Regions from separate parts of the Thermobifida fusca YX genome, predicted to be linked through region 1. Evidence: predicted binding sites of a transcription regulator. Region 1 holds the regulator's gene; each other region holds the start of a gene.

Region 1 (7,359 bases):
TGGAGCAGCTCGAGGGCAAGTGGCCCGAGCGCGTGCTGACCATGCAGCGCAACTGGATCGGCCGTTCGGAAGGCGCTGACGTCCAGTTCACTATCGAAGGCCGCGAGGAACCGGTCACCGTCTTCACTACGCGACCCGACACCCTGTACGGGGCGACGTTCTTCGTGGTCGCCCCCGACTCGCCGCTGGCCGACGAACTGTGCGCGCCTGAACAGCGGGAAGCGTTCGAGGCCTACCGCACCCAGGTCAGCAAGCTGAGTGACATCGAACGCCAGTCGACCGAGCGGGAGAAGACCGGCGTCTTCCTGGGCCGCTACGCGATCAACCCGGTCAACGGGGAGCGCATCCCGGTCTGGGCGGCCGACTACGTACTGGCCGACTACGGCCACGGCGCGATCATGGCGGTGCCCGCACACGACCAGCGCGACCTGGACTTCGCCCGCAAGTTCAACCTGCCGGTCCGTGTTGTCGTGGACACGGGCGAGCCCGACCCCGCTGAGACGGGGATCGCCACCCCCGGGGAGGGCACGCTCATCAACTCCGGTCCGCTGAACGGCCTCAGCAAGAGCGAAGCGATCCCCCGCATCATCGAGATCCTCACCGAACGCGGCACCGGCAAGGCCGCCGTCAACTACCGGCTGCGCGACTGGCTGGTGTCCCGCCAGCGGTTCTGGGGCACTCCCATTCCGATCATCCACTGCCCGGAGTGCGGCGAAGTTCCGGTCCCCGACGAAGAACTGCCGGTGCGCCTGCCCGACCTGCGCGGGGCTGCCCTAGCCCCCAAGGGGGTCTCCCCGCTGGCCGCCGCCACCGACTGGGTCAACGTGTCCTGCCCCCGCTGCGGCGGGCCCGCCAAACGGGACACGGACACGATGGACACCTTCGTCGACTCCTCCTGGTACTTCTTGCGCTACTGCTCGCCCAACCTGGACACCGCGCCGTTCGACCAGGAGAAAGTCGCCAAGTGGGGACCGATCGACCAGTACGTCGGCGGTGTCGAGCACGCGATCCTGCACCTGCTCTACAGCAGGTTCTTCACCAAGGTCCTCTACGACATGGGCATGGTGCCGTTCACCGAGCCCTTCGTCCGGCTGCTCAACCAGGGCCAGGTCATCAACCAGGGCAAGGCCATGTCCAAGTCGCTGGGCAACGGTGTGGACCTGGGGCAGGAGATCGACCGCTACGGGGTTGACGCCGTCCGGCTGACCATGGTGTTTGCCGGGCCGCCGGAGGAAGACATCGACTGGGCAGACGTGTCCCCGGGGGCATCGGTGAAGTTCCTCAACCGTGCCTACCGGGTGATGGCGGAGGCCGCAGCCGCCTCTGCACCGGGGGTGGACCCGGCCACCGGCGACCTGGCGCTGCGGCGGATGACCCACCAGACCCTGGCGAAGGTTACCGAGGCCGTGGAAGCCCAGCGGTTCAACGTCGCCATCGCGCGGATCATGGAACTCGTCACCGCTGCTCGCCGGGCGATCGACTCGGGCCCTGGCGCCGCCGACCCCGCGGTGCGTGAAGCCGCTGAGGTGATTGCGATCACCTTGGGTCTGTTCGCTCCCTACGTCGCCGAGGAAGGCTGGGAGATGCTCGGCCACACCGGATCGGTGTCGGTGGGCACCTGGCGGGAGCCCGACCCTGCGCTCCTGGTCCAGGAGAGCGTGACGTGCGTGGTCCAGGTGGCCAGCAAGGTCCGCGACAAGCTGCAGGTCTCCCCGGACATTTCCGCGGAAGAGCTGGAGCGGCTGGCCCTCGCCTCGGAGAAGGTCCAGAATCACATCGCCGGACGTGAGATCCGCAGGATCGTGGTCCGTGAGCCCAAACTGGTCAACATCGTGGTCGCCTAAACGCCGACCACTGCTGAGGTACCGCAACCGGGCCGCCGCCCGCAGCCGGACCGTGGGCGGGCGCGGAAGAGGAGAACACGACGATGGACGAGGCGAGGCGGCGCACAGTGGTGCGCGGGGCCGCGGTGGTGGGCGGCGCTGCCGTGGTGAGCGCCGCGGCCATCACCGGCGGCCTGCTGTGGGCGAAGCACGGTCCCGCAGTGGAGGCCGCTCCCACGGACGCGTACCCGCAGCCGCCCGCCTGCACGTCAGTGCCGAGTGCGACCGTGGAAGGCGCGGTCCCCGCAGCAGTGCTCGAAGCGGAGACCGTTGGGCCGCTCCCGCTCTCCGCCGGCCGGTCGTGCGTGTGGTCCTCACTGGACGCTTCCGGTGAGGACCCGCGGATGCTCATCGTCTCCTTCCGCGCCCACTTCAGCGACAGCCAATCGAGCGGGGAGGAGCGCGCAGCAGCAGAACTGGACGCTTTGGCGGAGGGGGAGCTGTCGCGCGGGGACACGCTGGTGCGGCCCGCCGGGGTCGGTGAGGGAGCCGAGGCCGCGACCAGGGACCGCAACCTGACGATCCGGGTCTGGTACGGCGGGGCCGACGCCGGGGAGAAAGTAGCGGCGATCGCCGCAGAGGTGGCGGCGGCCCTGTAACGGAGCCGGGAAGCCGGACCGTCCGCTCCGCCCGGCTTGGGGAGATTACCGCGAACTTTATCGCGGTAAGCGGCTTCTTACCCGGTGAAGTGATGCTCAGGGATCGGGCTCCTCTGCCAGACCTCCCGTCCGAACCAGCGAGTAACGTTGGCTCGGTGGCAGAGGAAGAGCGTCGATCTCCGGACAGGTGAAGGGAAGTCCATGGTCCAGCCGCCTCCCCCCGGCGGGTCCGCCACCCTCCATGAGGAGCCGCGCGGCAGCGGACGCGGCTGCGCGGTGGCTGTGCTGGTCAGCGCAGTACTCGTCCTCGTGCTGCTGGGGTGCGGAGGAGTCGGCCTCCTCGTCTGGCTGCGCGGTCCCGGCGGGGACTATGCGGAGGCCCCACCGTGCGCCCTCGTCGAAGAGAGCGGAGTCCTTGACCAACTGGTCAAGGGGTACGTGACCGACCTCGACGCTCCCGTAGACACCCAGGGCGCTACGTGGTGGGACGGCACCCAATGCCGGTGGACGACCACGGAGGATTCTCCCGGGATGCCGTCGAGCGTGAGTGTGGCCTTCATCCGCAGCGGAAACCGTTTCGGCCACGGGGGAGAGGCCTCCGCCCGAGCCGATCTGAAACGGGAATCGGAGGACAACGCGACGACCGCCGTGACGGGACTCGGAGACGAGGCCGTGCGGTGGTACGACGCCACAACCCTGCACGGGTGCGTGGCGGTGCGGAAGTCCAATCTCATGATCTCCGCTTGCTACGAGGCCAGCACGGACTTCTCCGCCACCCGGGAGGTCTCTGCGGAAGAGGCAATGGACGGTGCCGTGAGCGTGGCCCAGGAGATCGTCGCGACCCTGGAGCAGGAGTGAATCCGCTTCCAGCAGTCGAGAGCCCTGCCGGGGCGGCCTCCGCCAGGGATGCCGTGAAACCCCGCACACGAACGACCTTCCACTGTTGTTGGATAAGGATCATCCCATGACCCAACCTTCTTCTCCCTCGTCGCCGCACGGGCCGCAACCCCCGTACGGATCCCAGCCCTACGGCCCCCCGCCTCCTCCCCCCGGGCAGCCGCCCCACGGGGCGCAGTTCTCTCCCCCGCCGTACGGAGCGGGAGGATATCCGCCTGCTCCGCAGAAGACAGGGAGAAACGGCTGCTTGATCGCCGGGATCGTCGTGGGCGCGGCAGCGGTCCTCGGTATCGCCGGGATCCTCGTATTCGCCGCTCTGAGCAGCAGCGACAGCACCTCAGACCAGGAGACGTCCGCCACCGGGGAGACCTCGGACTCCCAGGGGACGACCTCGTCCGAGGTGGAAGGGGACTTCACGATGCTGCCCGGCTGCTCGGTGGGGGAGCACAGCGAGCTGGAACGGCTCGTCCCCGACTACCGCGGGGAGGTTGAAGACGTCGACACCGGCGGCCAGGAATGGTGGGAAGGGCAGCACTGCTCCTGGGACAACGTCAACAGCCTGGGCAACGGCAGCTACGCCTTCCTCACGATCATGCTCAACGACCCTGGGGAGCGCTACCACACCAGCGACGACCTGGAGTGGTATTCCCAGGACTACACCACGACGGAGGTCTCCGGCCTCGGTGAAGGAGCCGTGTCCTGGTACGACAGTGAGAACCAGGTCGGCTGTGTTGCCACGTACGTGGCGAACCTGTCGTTCGCGTCCTGCTACGACAAGGTGAACTTCGGGGTGTCGCTTCCCGAGGAGGAGGCGATCCAGGAAGCGGAGACCTTGGCCCGCGCCACCCTCGAAGAGATCCGCCGCGGCGACTACCAGTAACGGACCGTTCCAGACGAGAGTGACCAGTCCTGGCCGTCCCCAGTGCGTGCCCCTTGCGGCGCGCCTGGGGCGGCCAGGCCAGTGGAGACAACGGGGCGGAAAATCCTACGAGAAAACAGCGGTAACAATTACCGACAAATGGCCCAAAAAGGACAATTCAGAGATTAATTACGGGGTCGTATCAAACTGAAGCGAAGTCGTTATACCTTGCGAAGAACGGTGACGACTTTGCCCAGAATGGTCGCAGAATCGCCGTTGATGGGATCGTAGGCGCTGTTTCGCGGCAGCAGCCAGACGTGTTCTCTGTCACGCTTGAAGACCTTGACCGTGGCCTCGTCGCCTAGAAGCGCGGCCACGATATCCCCGTTGTTAGCGTCAGGCTGCTGACGGACAACGACCAGGTCACCGTCGGCGATAGCGGCATCGATCATGGAATCGCCCACGACGGTGAGCATGAAGAGCGTGCCCTCTCCGACAAGCTGCCGCGGCAGGGAGAGCACATCCTCGACATGCTCCTCCGCCAGAATCGGGCCGCCCGCCGCGATCCGGCCGAGCAGGGGAATGTCCACGATTTCCTCGGAGCCGGAGAGCCCGCCGAGTTCCCTTCGCGTGCGTCCGGAAGTTTTATGTGGAATACGAATTTCCACCGCTCGGGGGCGGTTCTGATCGCGGTGAAGGTACCCCTTGCGTTGCAACACCTTCAACTGGTGCGCGACACTTGAGGGGCTAGACAGCCCCACCGCCTCCCCGATCTCCCGGATGGACGGCGGATATCCCCGCTCACGCACGTAGCGGTGGATGACGTTGAGGACACTCCGCTGACGTTCCGTGAGTGTCGGAGCGTCACCTGTCTGCTCGGCAGAGGACCCCACGGAGTCATCCGTGCGGACCGGGTGGAGTGCGGAGACGGAACTCTCCTCCGTGTAAGGCTGGTGCCCTCCGCGGTTCTCCTCCGGCACGTCCGGCCTCCTCGGCGGTTAGTGTCCTCCGTTGGGGACTGTCGGCTTGCTACGACATCAATGCTCGTTCCGAAGGTCGAGGGCGTCGGCGTGATAGGACCGACGCCGATGCTCTACCGGAGCGAAACACATTCCACGTTAGTCCTTGGACAAGGCAATATCAAACAAACGTTCGAGATGATGCTGAAAAATTTCCCAGAATGCGGTAGTAATCGAACGCCGGTTCTGGTGGGCGGAGGTTCGAAGGGAAGGACGATGTCCCAGGCCGCGTTGCCGCATGCCCCCACGCCATCCGCTGCCCGCGCTTCCTGTCGGTCTACGAGCGACACGGACGCTGCCCGCGGCGGTCTGGAAACCGATCTTTACGACTGGTCCAAGGAGGTACCGGAGTGGATCAATGACGTCCCTCCACCCGAGGTCCGGCGAAGTCCGGCCAGTCCCGCCCGTAAACGGGCCGTACGCCCCGTCCCCGCAGGGCCCCCGCGGCTGACCAGGAGAGGACGGATCGTCCTGTTCTGCCTGCTCGGCACGGCAGCCGCCGCCGGCTGCGCCCTGTTCGCCGTAGCGTTTCTGGCCCTCAGCGCCTCCAACGCGGACGCTTCCACCGACACGCTCCTCCACCTCCCCGAACGGTCACGCACGGTCGTGGTCAACGAGGGAGACACGCTCTGGGAGATCGCTGAACGACTCCGTCCCGCAGAAGACCCGCGCAAGACTGTGGACGAGATCGTCGAGATCAACGGCCTCACCGAACCGGTGCTCACCCCAGGACAGGAACTCGTTCTACCATCCCCCTGAGACAGACGCTTCGCTCCCGCACACCGCACAGTTGCGAACATCTCCAGCCACACACACCGTTCGCAGTCCGAAGCCGTGCGTGGCGACACGCCGGACGGACTTGTCTCAGGTTGCGTCTAAGACTCTCTAGCCGTAGGTTAACGGCCACTAGATCTAGTGCCTTCGTGGATGAAACCATCCACAAATTGTGGTTGTCCGGTGTTGACCTGGGAAGGATGACAAACAGTGCGCTGTCCCTTCTGCCACAACCAGGACACCCGGGTGATCGACAGCCGGGCCGCAGAAGAAGGTACAGCGATCCGACGCCGTCGCTCCTGCCCGGCCTGTGAGAGAAGGTTCACCACCCAGGAGACGGTGCTGCTCATGGTCACCAAGCGATCAGGAGCCACGGAGCCCTTCTCCCGCAGCAAGATCATTGCCGGAGTCCGACGGGCCTGCCAGGGCCGCCCGGTCACCGAGGACGCGCTCGCGCTCCTCGGACAGCGGGTCGAGGAGGAGATCCGCAGCCGCGGGGTTGCGGAAGTCAGCTCGCACGAGATCGGACTGACCATCCTCGGACCGCTGCGCGACCTCGATGAAGTCGCCTACCTGCGCTTCGCGAGCGTCTACCGCAGCTTCGAATCCCTCGAAGACTTCGAACGCGAGATCGCGGAGCTGAGGGCAGAGCGCACAGCAACCCAGGGCTGAACCCACCACCGGGCACCACAGCGTTCAACAAGCCATAGAGGACACTCAGGGTGCCGCCGGCTACGGCAGACGAACGGCGACCACCCTCGGATACACCTTTCCACCAAGGGGAGCGAAGCACGATGACCGAGACGGTGAGCGGCTCTGCCACGCGTAAAGGCAGAAAACCTCGCAGGGGGGTGAAGATCCAACGCGTCTTCACCACTCCTGGAGTCCACCCCTACGACACTGTGGAGTGGGAACGCCGCGACGTCGTCATGACCAACTGGCGCGATGGCTCGGTCAACTTCCGGCAGGATGGGGTCGAATTCCCCAAGAGCTGGTCGATGAACGCCACCCAGATCGTGGCCAGCAAGTACTTCCGCGGCGCCTTGGGCACCCCGCAACGCGAGTGGAGCCTCAAACAGCTCATCGACCGGGTCGTCGACACCTACACCGCAGCCGGTCGGGAGCACGGCTATTTCGCCTCCGACGAGGACGCTGAGATCTTCGATCACGAGCTCAAGTACGCCCTCGTCCACCAGATGTTCAGCTTCAACTCCCCGGTCTGGTTCAACGTCGGAACCTCGTCGAAGGCGCAGGTCTCCGCCTGCTTCATCCTGTCGGTGGACGACACCATGGAGTCGATCCTCGACTGGTACAAGGAGGAGGGGCTG
Region 2 (7,359 bases), 100 kb from region 1:
CGCCGTCGCCCGCGTCCCCCACCACCCGCAGGTCCGGTGCCCCACCCAGCATTATGGTCAAGCCGGCGCGCACGAGCGGATCATCGTCGACGAGCAGCACAGTGATCGGCGGATCGGCAGGCTGGGTCACGACGGCCAGGGTAGTCGAGCCGTAAGCCGCCACCCGCCGTCGGCAAGCGGCCCGTACTCCAGCTCCCCGTCGGCGACCCGCACCCGTTCCGCCAGGCCCAGCAGCCCGTACCCTGGGCCAGGAGCCTGGCCCGCTGTGGCGGGGGCTGTCGGCGCGGTATTGGTCACCGCCACATCCAGCCCGGTGCCTGCCGCCCCGTTGACCGCCACGGTCACCGCCGCACCTGGGGCGTGCTTGCGGACGTTGGTCACCGCTTCCTGCACGATCCGGTAGACGGTCCGGCCCAACGCGTCGGGAACCTCCCCGGCCACCTCCTGGACCAGGCGAATCCGCATCCCGCTCTGCTCGGCCTCAGCCACGAGCGAGCGAAGGTCGGCGAACACCGGCTGCGGCAGTTCTCCGACCGGGGCGCGCAGCACACCCACCACCTGGCGGAGGTCCTGCAGCGCCTGGTGGGCGCTTTCCCGGATCACGCGGGCAGCGCGGGCGATGTCTTGAGGGGGCGCGTCGGGACGGTACGCCAACGCTCCGGCGTGCACGCTCAGCAGGGACAGCCGATGTCCGAGAACGTCGTGGATTTCGCGGGCGATCTCCTCCCGGGCTGCGCGTCGCGCCTCCGCCTCTGCGCGTTCCCGCAACGACACGAGGAGCCGGCGGCGGTGGTGCACGAACAGTCCCCAGCCGGTGGCGGTGCCTTGACAGGCCGCGCCGATGAAGAACAGCAGCAGGCCGGGAGCGCCGGGTTCGGGACGCAGCAGCGCATAGGCGACGGCAGCGAGCAGGCTGAGCGCAAAAACCGTCAGCGAAGTGCGCGGCGGCCGGTGCACGGCGACCGTGAACAGCCCGACCAACATCGCCCCGGACACCATCTCCGAGAAGCTCGACAGCAGCACGAGCGCCACCGCTACCTCGGTGGGCCAGCGGCGGCGGAACCACAGCGCCCCGCAGCCCAATGCGCCGACCGCTTGATCCAGGGTGAACAGCCATGCGGGGACGACGCTAGGGACCTCGGCTGCGCTGATCCGCAGCCCGGACAGTACGATGCCCCAGACGACGGCCAGGGCGAACAGTGCGAAGTCCACGAGCCAGTCGCGGAGGCGGCGGGGACGCTTGGCTGCAGTCATCTTGAGAAGAGCCTACGGTCCCTGCGCCGGGGTCTTCCGGTGCGCGGCCCGAGACCATACCGAAGTCACCGCAGTCGCTACTTTCGTCGCTGCCCGCGAGGCCACACGGCGACTTCCGTCAATCCAACGTGTGCTCTTGACCGATCCGCGTGACCGAGTGGCCTGTCTAGCGTCACCGGCATGCGGTCAATGATGCAGACAGTGGGATTCGTGCTGATGCTCATGGGCATCAGCGGGGCCATCGACCATCTCTACGTCCAGCCGATCATGGGACTCCTGCTGAACGTCTTCAACCGGGTGATCCTGCCCCACCTCGACTTCCTCGCCGGCTATGAGCTGTACGCCAACCTGAGCCTGGCCGTGGTGGGCGTCGTCGTGATGGCGGCAGCGAACCTGGTACCGGAGTAACCCCCGCGGCGCCGCGCCAGTCCAGGACTCTGCCGCTCGGTAGTCCCATCCCGCCGTGCCCGGGACGCGGCGGGCGCGCGGCCCCACCCGCCTGGGCGCGCGCCCGCTCCGCCGTGGCTGCGTTTCCAGCTCACCCGGTCCGGGCCAGCAGCCAGTCTTCAGTCGTGGAGTCGTACCGCAGCTCGTACAACCCGAGGCCCGCCCCAACGCCGGCACGGACCCGCCAGAAGACCCGCTCCGGTCGTTTGCCGTTGCCGCTGTAGTCCTCGCGCACCGTCACCCAGTGGTCGAGAATCTGCTGGACTACGTGGATCCGCCCCTGCCATGCGAATCGTGTCGGCCGCCCGTAGTGATCCCAGACCTGCACGGGGACCCCGTAGTCCCGTCCTGCCATCACCGCTCCCCACCTTTCCCGGTATGAGCGCGTCCACGACCGGCCAGTGCCCGAACTCGCACCTGTGTTCGAACAAGCGTTCTAATGATAGGGGAGAAGATCACGCTGCGTAGGGGAAATGGGGAAGGTGCCCGTACGCTGCCCTGCCACACTGAGTCGCCTTATGCCCCGGTTTCGTGGTTGACTGCGACCGTCCAGGCAGCGATACCTCCGCCCTTGTCCCAGGCGAGATCGCTAGGCTTTGGGAGGCGAACCGCACCCCCTTGTCCCTCTAAGGAATCCCTACCGTGACGCGAAACGGGCACGAGCGCGCCAAACCCCTCCGCCCCGGCGACCCGACAGAATTGGGCGCCTACCGCATCGTGGGTCGTCTAGGCCGTGGCGGTATGGGAACGGTCTACCTCGGTAAAGACACTGCGGAACGTCTTGTCGCGATCAAGCTGATCCGTCCTGACCTCAGCGAGGATCCCGCGTTCCGCCAACGCTTCGCGCGTGAGGTGGCAGCGGCACGCCGGGTCGCCCGGTTCTCCACCGCCGCCGTACTCGACGCGCAGTTGGAGGGCGATCCGCTGTTCATCGTCTCCGAGTACGTGGCAGGACCCAACCTGGCTGAAGCGATCCAGGCCGACGGTCCGATGTACGGCGGGACCTTGGAAAGCCTCGCCATGGGGGTTGCCGCGGCGCTCACCGCGATCCACGGGGCGGGCGTCATCCACCGCGACCTCAAACCCGCCAACGTGCTGTTGTCCTCGGTGGGGCCGAAGGTGATCGACTTCGGTATCGCCCGCGCCTTGGACGACGACACCGCGGTGACCCGCTCCAGCCAGCTCATGGGCACCCCCGCCTACCTGGCGCCGGAGCTCATCGCGGGCGAACCCCCCACCCCCATGTCCGACATCTTCTCGTGGGGGTGCCTCGTCGCCTACGCGGGCACCGGGCGGGCCCCCTTCGACGCCCCCACTGTTCCGGCGGTGCTCCACCAGATCGTCGCCGGGCAGCCCAACCTGTCCGGGCTCGACCCGGCACTGCGGGAACTCGTGGAAAGCGCGCTGGACAAATTCCCCGACAACCGCCCCACCGCCCAGCAGCTTCTCAGCCGGCTGGTCGGACAAGAGGAGATGAGCCTGGACGCGGTCCACGAGACCGTCGTGCGCTCTTGGACCCCGCCTGCCACCTCGCGGCCGGAAGCGGTCCCCTCCGGACCGAACCCGGCTGCCGTGCCCGCCCAGGTGGGCGCGGCAGCAGCGGCCCCTCCCACCCAGCCGGGCACCACTCCTCCCGGCGGACAGCCCAGCGCTACACCCTCCGCCGGACACCCCGGGGCTACTCCTCCCGCCGGGCAGCCCGCAGCCGCTCCCCCCTTCCCCGAGCATTCTCCGCAGACTCCGCCCTGGGCTGCCCCCACCCCGCCGGGCGGCAACGGCACCGAGCAGAAGACGCGGGGCACACGCTTTTCTCCCGCGATAGCGATCGCCGGTGGGAGCGCTGTCGCCCTCCTCGCCGGGGCAGTCATCGGCGGACTGGTGCTGTTCCGCTCCCCTGAAGTGCCCGAAGGCATGCAGGTCTACGCAGACGACTTCACCCACCAGGACGGGTGGGCTGGCTACGACTTCGACCCTGAGAACACCTTCTCCTGGTCGGGCTACTACCAGGGCGGCTACGCGCTCAGCGCGGACGGGGACACCCGGACCTCCACGGTCTCGGTCGCTCCCCCCGCCGGACTTCCGGAGCAGGTGCGCGTCAGCGCCACCACCCAGGTGGTGTCCGGACCGGACTACGGAACCTACGGGCTGCACTGCTTCTACAACGACGACGGAGACAACGTCACCTACTACTCCGCCACGGTGCGCGTGGACGGCAGCGCAGCCCAGATCCGCCGCCACGGCGGCGAACAAGGCTCCACCCACCTGGAGGAAGTCACCGCCAAACCCGTCTCCGGTTTCCTCACTCCCAGCAGGGACGCCGAGGAAGCGCCGGTCAACACGTTCGACTTCACCTGCGAACTGGACCCCGAAGCCGACACGGTCACCCTCAACCTGTGGCTCAACGGGGAGCACGTCCTGGAGGCGGTCGACACCAACCCGCTGCCCTATGACGGCGAAGACGCCCCCCAGGCCGGCATGCTGGCCGGCCGGGGAATCGGCGGAGGCGACAACATCGTGGTCGTCTTCGACGACTTTGCCGTGTACCAGTTGGACGGCGGGCAGCGGGAAAGGTCGTAACAGTAACGTCTGTCCTGTTGCGCGGGCACGGTGCCCGCGAATGCGAGGAGGCCACGCATGCGCGCCATCGTTGTCGAGGAGACCGGCGGTCCGGAAGTCCTGCGGCCCACCGAGACCGCCGATCCGGTCCCCGGCCCTGGAGAAGCCGTCGTCGACATCGCGGCCCGTGGGGTCAACTTCATCGAGATCTACCAGCGCACCGGCATTTACCCTGTGTCCCTTCCGTGGATCCCGGGCAGTGAGGGCGCGGGTGTGGTGAGTGCCGTGGGGGAGGGCGTCACCGAAGTGTCCGTGGGCGACCGCGTGGCGTCCGTCGCGCTGCGCGGCTCGTATGCGGAGCGTGCCGTGGCCGCCGCCAAAGACCTCGTGCCTGTCCCCGACGAGGTCACCCTTGACCAGGCTGCCGCGGTCCTCCTCCAAGGGCTCACCGCGCACTACCTCACCCATTCGACCTATCCGATCCAGCAGGGCGACACTGTCCTGGTGCATGCCGCCGCCGGCGGCACCGGGCAGCTCATCGTCCAGCTCGCCAAGCGGCGCGGGGCCCGAGTCATCGGCACCGTCTCCACCGAAGCCAAGGAGCGCCAAGCCCGCGCGGTGGGGGCCGACGAAGTCATCCGCTACACCGAGCAGGATGTCACCACCGAAGTACGGCGGCTCACCGGCGGGGAAGGGGTGCCGGTCGTCTACGACGGCGTGGGCGCGGCCACTTTCGACGTAAGCCTGGCCTGCCTCCGCCCTCGCGGCATGCTGGTGCTGTTCGGACAGTCCAGCGGGGTGGTGCCGCCGTTCGACCCGCAGCGGCTCAACGCTGCCGGCTCGGTCTATCTGACGAGGCCGTCGCTCGGCCACTACACACGCACCCGGGAGGAGCTGCTCGAACGCGCCTCCGCGGTGTTGGGCCTCGTGGCTTCCGGGGAACTTGCCGTGCAGATCGGGGGACGTTACCCGCTGGCGGAGGCGTCGCGGGCCCACACCGACCTGGCCTCCCGGGCAACCATGGGCAAACTGCTGCTCGTCGACTAGCGCCGCCCGCACCGCACTCTACGGCGGGGCGGCACGGGCGCACCCCGGTGTTCGCAACACCGAAACAGCAGCGGATTTATGGTGTGCCTGGCTGCCGCGCCGACGCCATTTCCCAGTCCCGCAGCATCCCTGAGCCACCCCTCCTCCCACCGTATTTCTCAACGTATTTACTGGTCGGGCAGGGAGAGGAAAGGAATGGCTCCTCGTGCGGAGTGAGAATCGGGTGGACTGTGCGGGAAAACGAAAAAAGGATGGCCGGGATCTGATGTGCGAGCGACATCCCGGATCCGTCCTTTTTCGTTGTGCGCACCACCGTGCTCGGCTGTTCCCGCCCCGGTACCGGGGCGGGAACAGCCCTGGAAAACATTCCGGGCGAGGCCCGCCCTACGACTGCGTGTCGCGCTGGCTCGGCAAATGGGGAGAAGCTGCGGCCTGGGCCTCATTCTTCGCTTCTTTGACCGCTTTGGCCGCTTGGTCAGCGGCCACGTCGGCGGCGTGCAGCGTTTCAGCGCTGGGGCCGTCGCTCTGGGTGAGCTCGGGAGGTGTCTCCGCTGCAGCAGCCGGCTCCTCCTGCGCTGTCTCAGCGGAAGCGCCCTCGCGGTTCGGGGCGAACGCCTGGCTCAAGTGCTGGATCGCCTGGGTGAGCTCCCCGGGGATCACCCAGAACGTGTTGCCCTGGCCTTGTGCGAGCGTCGGCAGCGTCTCCAGGTACTTGTACGCCAGCAGCTTGGCGTCGGCGTTGTTGGCGTGCACCGCCTGGAAGACCCGTTCAATGGCTTTGGCTTCACCGTCGGCACGGAGGATCGCGGCCTGCTGCTCACCCTGCGCTTCCAAGATGGCCTGCTGGCGGGCACCTTCGGCTTTGAGGATCCGGGACTGGCGTTCCCCTTCCGCGTGCAGGATCGCGGCACGCTTGTCGCGTTCGGCCCGCATCTGCTTTTCCATGGCCTCTTTGATGGTGGGCGGCGGGTCGATGGCTTTGATCTCGACCCGGTTGACGCGGATACCCCACTTGCCGGTGGCTTCGTCCAGCACCCCGCGCAGCCGCGAGTTGATCTCCTCCCGGGACGTGAGCGTCCGCTCCAAGTCCATGCCGCCGATGACGTTACGCAGGGTGGTGATGGTGAGCTGGTCGATGGCCTGCAGGTAGTTGGCGACTTCGTAGGCGGCGGCCCGCGGGTCGGTGATCTGGTAGTAGAGGACGGTGTCGATGTTGACCACGAGGTTGTCCTCGGTGATCACCGGCTGCGGGCGGGACGACAGCACCTGTTCCCGCAGGTCGAACTTGGTGCTGACTCGGTCCACGATGGGGACGATGAAGTTGAGGCCCGGTTGCAGGGTCCGCAGGTAGCGGCCGAAGCGCTCCACGTTGTAGGCGCGCGCCTGGGGGACGATCCGTACGGTGGACATCACGCCCAGGACGACAAGGATCGCGAGGGCGATGAGGACGATTTGTAGAGCCATGGCGGCTGTCACTCCTCCTGCAGCGGCTGCCCGGCTAAGGGAACGAGGACGTTGACAAAGACACGGCGGGCCCTGGAACGACGGTCCGCGGTCACGGCAGCTCGTCTCTCGGGTACACCACCGCGGTAGCACCCTCGATCTCCATGACGTCGACGTGGGCGCCGACCGGGATACGCAGTGTTTCGTCGAGGCACCGGGCCGACCACTCTTCGCCCTGGAGTTTGATCCGGCCGCCGGTCGCGGTGATCTCCTCAACCACGAGTGCACTCCGCCCCACCAGCGCCTCTGTTCCGGAACGGAGCGGCGGCGGCTGAGTCATATGACGGCGAGCAATGGGCCGGACCACGAGCAGACCGGCGGCCGACGCAACCGCGAACACGAGGACCTGCCCGGTCAAGCCCACCCCGAACGCTCCCACCACCCCGGCGATGAGCGCCGCCGCACCAATGAGTCCCAGGGCAAGGGTCAGTGTGAACAGCTCGGCGACGCCAAGCGCGACAGCCAGAACCAACCAGACAACCCACACCGACATATCCACTCCCGCCTTCGAGGGCGCGCATTCGTAAAACTACCCGCAAATCCCCCCTTTGC
Region 3 (7,359 bases), 1.6 Mb from region 1:
GTCCTCCGGGGCGGCGGAGCCGCCCGGAGGACCGTCCCTGCCGTCTGCGGCGCGGTCAGGCATCCGTGCTCGGCGCCGCCGACTTCGACGCGGAGGTCGACGCCGTGGTCTTGCGGGTGGTGCGCTTGGTCGTGGACGCGGCCTTCGCCTCGTCCTTGGCAGCCTCCTCGGCGGGGGCGCTGTCGTCGCCCGTGGGGATGCCCAGCTTCTGCTTGATGCGCTTTTCGATCTCGTCGGCCATGTCCGGGTTGGCCCGCAGGAAGTTCCGGGCGTTCTCCTTGCCTTGGCCGAGCTGGGTGCCTTCGTAGGTGTACCAGGCTCCCGACTTGCGCACGATCCCGTGCTCCACGCCGAGGTCGAGCAGGCCGCCTTCCCGAGAGATGCCGACCCCGTAGAGGATGTCGAACTCGGCCTGCTTGAACGGCGGAGCCAGCTTGTTCTTGACGACCTTGACCCGGGTCCGGTTTCCGACGGCTTCCGTGCCGTCCTTCAAGGTCTCGATCCGGCGCACGTCCATGCGGACGGAGGCGTAGAACTTCAACGCCCGGCCACCCGACGTAGTCTCCGGGCTGTTGTGCACCATGACCCCGTCCACAAAGTAGTTGTGGTTCCCCTCGACTTCGATGTCGAACTTGCGCGTGCTTCCGGGCTTGACCTGGATGTCCAGCACCGGGGCGGCCACGAGACGCTGCACCGGGTCGCTGTACTCCGGGGTGACGGAGCAGCGTCCGCGGAACTGGGCGAGCAGCATGCTGCTCATGGACTCGGGCACGTAGGGGGCGACCAATTCCAGGAATCGCACCGTGGCCGCAGGCGTGAACTCGAGGAGGCTCCGCGCGTCCGCGCCCTGCTGGACCACCGCAGCGTCCAGTTCGTGGGTGTCGCGCAGGTACTCCACCAGCCGCTGCCGGGAGCCGGGGCTGAGCGTCTCAACGTCGATCTGGACCCGGGCGTCGTCGTCCGTCCCGGACTGCGGGATGGTGAGAGTGCCGGCGTCCAGGTACCACACGGCCAGCGCCAGCGGGGTGAGCTGCTTGAGGAACTCCCAGGTGAGGTGGGTGTGCCCGTCGCCGAAGTCGACGACCCGGTGCAGTTCGCTCAGTTCCGGCATCGGGGTGAACTCGACGCCCACCGTGGCCGACGCCTCGGCGGTCCGGGAGTGGGCGATGTTCCCCAGCAGGGAGACCTTCCAGTCGAGGTAGGCCGCCTGCTCGGCGGTGTGCGCCATGCAGAAGTGCACGCCAGGGCCGCCGTGCCGGTCCGGCACGAGGGTGCCGCGACCCATCAGGGAGCCGTAGACAACCTGGCGCTGCTGCTCGTTCAGGTAGTGCGGTTCGTGCACGAGGACCCGGTCCCCGGCGATCAGCTCACCGGCTTCCCGCCAGCCTCCCGGGGTGCGGATCAGGTGGTTGGGGGTGGCCGTGAACTGCGCCCCGCCGGGCTTGCCGGATCGGCCGACCGTGAACTGCAGGAAGTGGTCGGCGGCCCCGTTGTCGAACCAGTTGACGACCCGCCGGGGGACGATCCGGTCCGTCTCCGGGTCGTAGGAGAGGACTTCGACGTCCAGTTTGCGGTCGACGATAGTGCCGATCTTCTCCTGTGTACCGTCGGCCAGTGTGACCAGGGTGTCGTAGTGCATGCAGCCGAACATCACGCCGACCTTCTCGCGGAGCTGGTTGATGAAGATCGCGGTGGTCTTCGTCTGGTTGAGGGCTCCGGCGATCTTGCGCAGGGCCTGGGACATGAGGCGGGCCTGCAGGCCGACGTGGCTGTCGCCCATCTCGCCTTCGATCTCGGCGCGCGGCACGAGGGCGGCCACCGAGTCGATGACGATGATGGAGATCGCGCCGGAGCGGACGAGCATGTCGACGATCTCCAGCGCCTGTTCTCCCGTGTCCGGCTGGGACAGCAGCAAGTCGTCGATGTTGACGCCGATCTTCTCCGCATACGAGGGGTCGAGCGCGTGTTCGGCGTCGATGAAGGCGGCGATCCCGCCGGCCCGCTGCGCGTTGGCGACGGCGTGCAGGGCGACCGTGGTGTTGTGCGACAGGATGCCGTTGGCGAGGAAGCTGTGGGTGCGCGGCACCATGAGGTCGAAGGTGGGCTGCTGCCCCGCGTCCTCGACGGCGGTGATCGGCTCGTAGGTGTAGCGGGCGTCCGTCAGTTGTGTGAGGTAGCCGAGGATCGCGTTGGCAGTCGCCGGGGCCTCGTCTGTGCGGCGCTTCGCCCAGTCGATGACGCGGCGCACCTGGTCCCGGTCGTAGGCTCCGCCGCTGGCCGCGGGGAACGGGTCGTCGGTGCTCTCCGCGCGGTCGCCGATGCTGTCCCGCAGCGCGTGGATCAGCCCGGTGAGGTTCGGGATGGCTTCCACCTGCGGGGTGGGCTCGTGCAGCCCAGTCTGGGGGCTCTGCTGGGCGGTGCGGAAACCGACCTCGGTGTGGAAGCGGGGTGCTGCGGCAGGGCTGATGGTGACGGCCCACGGGTGCTGCCCATTCCCGTGGCTGCGGTCGAGATCGGCGGGGATTCCCAAACCGTAGAGCAGGTACTGGACTTCACGGGCCAGTGGCGCGGAGGCAGTGCGCAGTCCGACAGCCGCCGAGGTGTCGGTCCAGCCAGCGGCCGTGTAGAGGGCGGCGAGGAATGCACGCTGCATCTTGTCGCCCGCGGTCCGCACGCACTGCGGGATCCGGGCGGCAGCGGCGTAGTCGACGCCGTACCGTTCGGCGAGGGTGTGCCGGGCCGCCGGGTCGGACAGCACGTAGGCAACCTGGCCGTCGCCGGGGACAGCGGTGACCGTGGTGTCGAGCAGCCATTCGGCGAGAGCAGCGAACTCCGCACCGGTCTCGATGTCGGTGGTGGTGAAGCAGACGTGCCCCGCAGGGTCGAGGGAGCCCGCCGCAGTCAGGTAGCCGAGGAGGACGGCCTCATCCTCGCTGAGGCCCCCACCACTGGCGGCCTGCACCGCGCCGAACGCCGCAGAGACGAGCACGTCTCCTTCGCGGAGCTGTCCCGCTTCGCGCCAGACGATGAACCCGTCGTCGTTCATGACGCGCAGCGGGTGGTTGCGGGTGACCGTGACCTGGCGTCCCGAAGCAACCGTGATCCGCACCACCGGCTGGCGGCCGTTGTGGGTGAGCGCGGCGACCTGTTCGAGCTCGCCTTTCTCGTTGACGACCCGGATGTCCCGGTCCCGGACGTCGGTGACACGGCTGGTGCTGGAGAGCGGCAGCCCGGCTCGGCCGAAGACCTCGGCCACCGTCTCCAGACCGCGGTCGGTCCAGACGTAGGTGTCTGCGGTAAGGCACTTCCCTGACGACTCCGGACCGTAGATCTCGACGATCCGGCCGCGTGGGATGCCCCCGATTCCCAACGCCACGTCCAGGGAGATAGACCCGGTGGGGATCGACTCGATGGGCGGGCGGTTGTCGTCGCCGAGGCGCATGATGGTGCCCTTGCCGAACTGGCGCTCGATCTGCGCGAGTGCGGTTTCAAGAGCCTTGTCTCGATCAGAAGCTGCCACGGGAAACCCCTGTTGGGTCGATGCCTTCTTCTTCATGATGGGGGTGACGCTACGCCGCGCCAGTGACATCCCGCGACGTGTGCTCCCCCGCTGTGGACAACCTCCGGGCCGTCCCCCGGTCGGCTGCGGCGCCCAAAGGCGGGCCACTCTGAAGCCACTCTAGGCTCAGGCGCGCCCCATCCTACCCGAACCTTTGTTCGATTGACTGGTGCTCGCGGCCCGCCTCAGTAGACGTGTGCGGGCAGGTCGAAAGCCTGACAGACGGCGTGCCAGACCTCTTTGGCGTCGAACCCGTCGTCGAGGGCCTGGCGGATGGTCCGGGAGCCGAGTTCTTCGAACACGTAGTCGCGGGAGAGGCTTTCGGCGTAGGCGGCGCCGAAGTGTTCTTCCATGCGTTGCCAGAAGTGGGACAGTCTCATCTCTCCTCCAGTATCGGCCCCGTTCCGCTCTGCCACTCCGGCATGCCGCGGCATGTCCCCCAGCGCTCCGGGGAGGCGCGGGGCGGTCTGCGCGCCCCGCTGGCGAACGCTCCCCGCACGGCCGCGGAGTGTGCTGGCAGGGGCGCCCGCCCGGTACCGGAAGAATCCACCCCACCACCCGGCTTCTATGAACTAGATCACATTCAATGCTGACGGGTGCGCTGCACAATCCTCCAGACCGTCCAGCCGATACTGCCCCGGGCACACCGACGCTTCTGAAACGGATAGGTTGGCGCACGGCCCCGGAACACCTGCCGCATCCGGCGTCCCGTCTGAGAACCGCGCCCATCCACAGCAATGGACCACACGATACGCCCCATGACCGCAGCGGACCGGCCGCGACTCGTCGAAGTGAGCCGGGCCGCCGACACACTGTTCGCCCGCGCCGGAGTGCACCTGCCGGACGACGACCCGGACGACCTCTTCGACCAGGCTGCTGCCGTGCTCGTGGCCGGCAGGCCGCCCGTAGGCTTCGCCGCGCTGACCGTCCTCGACGGCGCCGCCCATCTGGAGCAGCTCTCCGTCCACCCCGACTACGGGCGCCGCGGCATCGGAACCGCCCTGCTCACGGCAGCCTGCGCGTACGCGCAAGAGCACGGCTCCCCGTGGATTACCCTGACGACCTTCCGCGACCTGCCCTGGAACGCGCCCTGGTACGCACGGCACGGTTTCACGGTGCTCCCGGAACCGGAGTGGGGACCGCAGTTAGCCCGGCAGTGGCGCGAAGAGATTGCAGCCGGAATCGCGGTCCTCCCCCGCGTCGTGATGCGGCGCCGTCTCACTCCGGACCGCACCACCGCGACCGGTAGGTAGCCTGGAAGGGACAAGTGTGACGTGCGGCCTTGCCCGCCGGGACTTCCCGGCAGCGGGGAGCAGGCGCGCCCACCGGACAGTCCCTGGAGGAGAACCAGCGGATGAGACACTACGGCAGCATTCCTCGACTGCTCCTCGGCCGCCCCACTGGCCGGACCTCTTCGGATTCCAAGGCATAATCGCAGCATGCGCCTTTCCGCCCGGGTTGATTACGCACTCCGTGCCGCTGCCGAACTTGCGGCCGTCGGTGGCGGTCCCGTCACGGCCGAGCAGCTCGCACGTGCCCAAGCCATTCCTGGCAAGTTCCTGGAGAACATCCTGACGCAACTGCGCCGTGCCGGCCTGGTGCGCAGTCAGCGTGGGCCGGTCGGCGGATACTGGCTGGCACGCCCGGCCTCGGAGATCTCGCTGGCCGACATCATCCGCGCCGTGGACGGCCCGCTGGCAAACGTGCGTGGAGAACGCCCCGAGCACCTCGAATACGACGGTGCGGCGCGCAGCCTGCAACAGGTGTGGATCGCCCTGCGGGCCAGTGAGCGGGCCATCCTCGAATCGGTGACCCTCGAGCACGTGGCCACCTCGCAGCTTCCGGAATCCGTCCGCTCACTGGCCGAGAACCCCGAGGCCTGGACGAGCTGACCCCTCATCCCCCGGCCGCGCTGCGGCCCCTGCAGCACAGGAAGTCAGCGCCGCCCGACCAGGGCTAGCTCATGGCCTGGAACATCCAGTGCTGCTGTTCAAGGTCCTGGGCTGCCGCGATGAGCAGGTCCTGCGTGATCGGGTCGGTTTCCTCCGTGGCTTTGACGTGCTCCCGGAAGCGGTCGACTGCGCCGCTGAGCGCTTCCACCACGAACGCGACCACCTTGTCGTCCTGGATGTAGCCGGGGTCGAGCTGGGGAAGACGGGTGTCCTGGGCGATCCGGCTCACCCGCCCGTCCGGGTTCACCCCGAGCGCGATGGCGCGCTCCGCGAGAGTGTCCGTGTGCTTGCGTGCCGCTTCCACGAGCTCGTCGAGCTGCAGGTGGATGGAACGGAAGTTGCGGCCGATCACGTTCCAGTGCGCCTGCTTGCCCAGCAGCGTGAGGTCGATCAGATCGACGATCGCGGCTTGGAGCGTCTGTCCGACAGACTTGCGGGCTTCTTCGCTCAGCGCGCTGTGGATCTTGGCCATGGTTCAACCCCCGATGTGCGATAGCAGTGACAACGGGGAGTCCACTACCCCAGACCTGCCGGGGAAAACCCAGGAAAAGCACTCCGGGGAGGGAGCGCGAACGGGTCGACCGTGTGCACCGCGGTCGACCCGTTCGGCTTCGCGGGGGCGGGCCTACACCCCCACCATGTCGACAACCTCCGGAACGCGATCGGGGATGGTGGAGTCGATGCCGAGCCTGTCGGGACCGGCAGCGGAATCCGCCGGGACCGAACCGCTGAGCGCCGCCTCCTGGAGTTCAGCGAGAGCGAGCTGGTCGGAAACCTCTCGAAGAACCTGGGAGAGGGGGACTCCCAGCGCGCCACAGATCGAGGCGAGCAGTTCAGAGGAAGCCTCCTTCTGTCCGCGTTCGACCTCTGACAGGTACCCCAACGACACTCGGGCATCGGCCGACACCTCGCGGAGAGTGCGGCCCTGCCGCTGACGAAGCTGCCGTAGCACGTCACCGAGCAGGTGACGAAGCAGGACCATCATTCGCGCTCCCTCCTACCGGTAGCGACCTTCATAAAAACACCGTACCCGCCCGAAGCCCGATCGTCGCACCTCATAGCTTCCTTGTTCGCTGGAGGGATAACACGATCTTGGTGAGGTTTTGTTCCCCGACTCCGGGGTCTTGAACGGGTCCTCGGACGTTATTTCACGGTGTTTTGTGCCACGTCGTCTACGAGGGTATCGCGCAGGAGGGCCGCCGCCGCGGCGACAGTCTGCTCCCTAATCGCTGCCCGATCCCCCGCGAGCTGAAGTTTTCGCAGGTTATCACGGTTTTCCGGGCAGGACACAGCGGCGTAGACGGTTCCGACGGGCTGTCCGTCCTGCGGCCGGGGTCCGGCGACCCCGGTGACCGCGAGACCGAAAGTGGCCGCAAAAATCCGGCGGGCGCCGCGGGCCATCGCCACGGCGACTTCCGGATGGACGGCCCCGTGCTCGGCGAGCAGGGACTGGGGAACGCCCAGAACCGTGTTTTTGGTCTCTGTGGCGTAGGCGACAGCTCCCCCGCGGAAAACCGCGGAAGCCCCGGGCAGCGCGGTGAAAGCAGCACCGATCATGCCGCCGGTGAGGGACTCGGCCACAGCGAGCGTCGCACCGCGCTCCGCGAGCAGCGCGTGGACGCGGGCTACCAGCTCAGCAGTACTGGGCACGCGCTAGTCCCTCCCCCCTTCGCGGCTGGGCTGCTTGTGCCGGGCCCGCTGGTAGAGCCGGAACGCTTTGAACACGTAGTCGACCCCGGTCCACAGGGTGACGGCGACCGCGGCCGCCATGATGGTGTGCGCGGGCAGTTGCAGATACCACTCGCTCGGCAGCGGGAACAGGTAGACGCAGATGGCCACGATCTGCAA

What was found. Region 1 encodes LexA, which represses DNA repair genes until DNA is damaged. Its sites were predicted from a motif close to TCGAACANNTGTTCGA; they were not measured.
Region 2: TFU_RS11045 (DUF6504 family protein) is a predicted target of LexA. The motif match lies at 2,125-2,140, and genes of this name have one in related genera.
Region 3: recA (intein-containing recombinase RecA) is a predicted target of LexA. The motif match lies at 3,706-3,721, and genes of this name have one in related genera.

The regions. Positions count from the first base shown of each region.
Region 1 is NC_007333.1:2,520,800-2,528,158, reverse strand. Features, by position in the region: gene leuS (leucine--tRNA ligase) at 1-1,844, shown strand, start outside; gene TFU_RS10645 (hypothetical protein) at 1,928-2,482, shown strand; gene TFU_RS10640 (hypothetical protein) at 2,684-3,340, shown strand; gene TFU_RS10635 (hypothetical protein) at 3,627-4,259, shown strand; gene lexA (transcriptional repressor LexA) at 4,460-5,218, opposite strand; gene TFU_RS10625 (LysM peptidoglycan-binding domain-containing protein) at 5,474-6,016, shown strand; gene nrdR (transcriptional regulator NrdR) at 6,242-6,703, shown strand; gene TFU_RS10615 (vitamin B12-dependent ribonucleotide reductase) at 6,826-7,359, shown strand, end outside.
Region 2 is NC_007333.1:2,622,856-2,630,214, reverse strand. Features, by position in the region: gene TFU_RS11060 (response regulator) at 1-130, opposite strand, end outside; gene TFU_RS11055 (sensor histidine kinase) at 127-1,254, opposite strand; gene TFU_RS11050 (hypothetical protein) at 1,444-1,662, shown strand; gene TFU_RS11045 (DUF6504 family protein) at 1,793-2,056, opposite strand; gene TFU_RS11040 (serine/threonine-protein kinase) at 2,344-4,278, shown strand; gene TFU_RS11035 (quinone oxidoreductase family protein) at 4,336-5,304, shown strand; gene TFU_RS11030 (SPFH domain-containing protein) at 5,689-6,768, opposite strand; gene TFU_RS11025 (NfeD family protein) at 6,860-7,300, opposite strand.
Region 3 is NC_007333.1:942,736-950,094, reverse strand. Features, by position in the region: gene recX (recombination regulator RecX) at 1-63, opposite strand, end outside; gene recA (intein-containing recombinase RecA) at 56-3,589, opposite strand; gene TFU_RS03990 (DUF3046 domain-containing protein) at 3,745-3,939, opposite strand; gene TFU_RS03985 (GNAT family N-acetyltransferase) at 4,297-4,812, shown strand; gene TFU_RS03980 (RrF2 family transcriptional regulator) at 4,999-5,451, shown strand; gene TFU_RS03975 (Dps family protein) at 5,516-5,983, opposite strand; gene TFU_RS03970 (helix-turn-helix domain-containing protein) at 6,137-6,496, opposite strand; gene TFU_RS03965 (CinA family protein) at 6,655-7,161, opposite strand; gene pgsA (CDP-diacylglycerol--glycerol-3-phosphate 3-phosphatidyltransferase) at 7,165-7,359, opposite strand, start outside.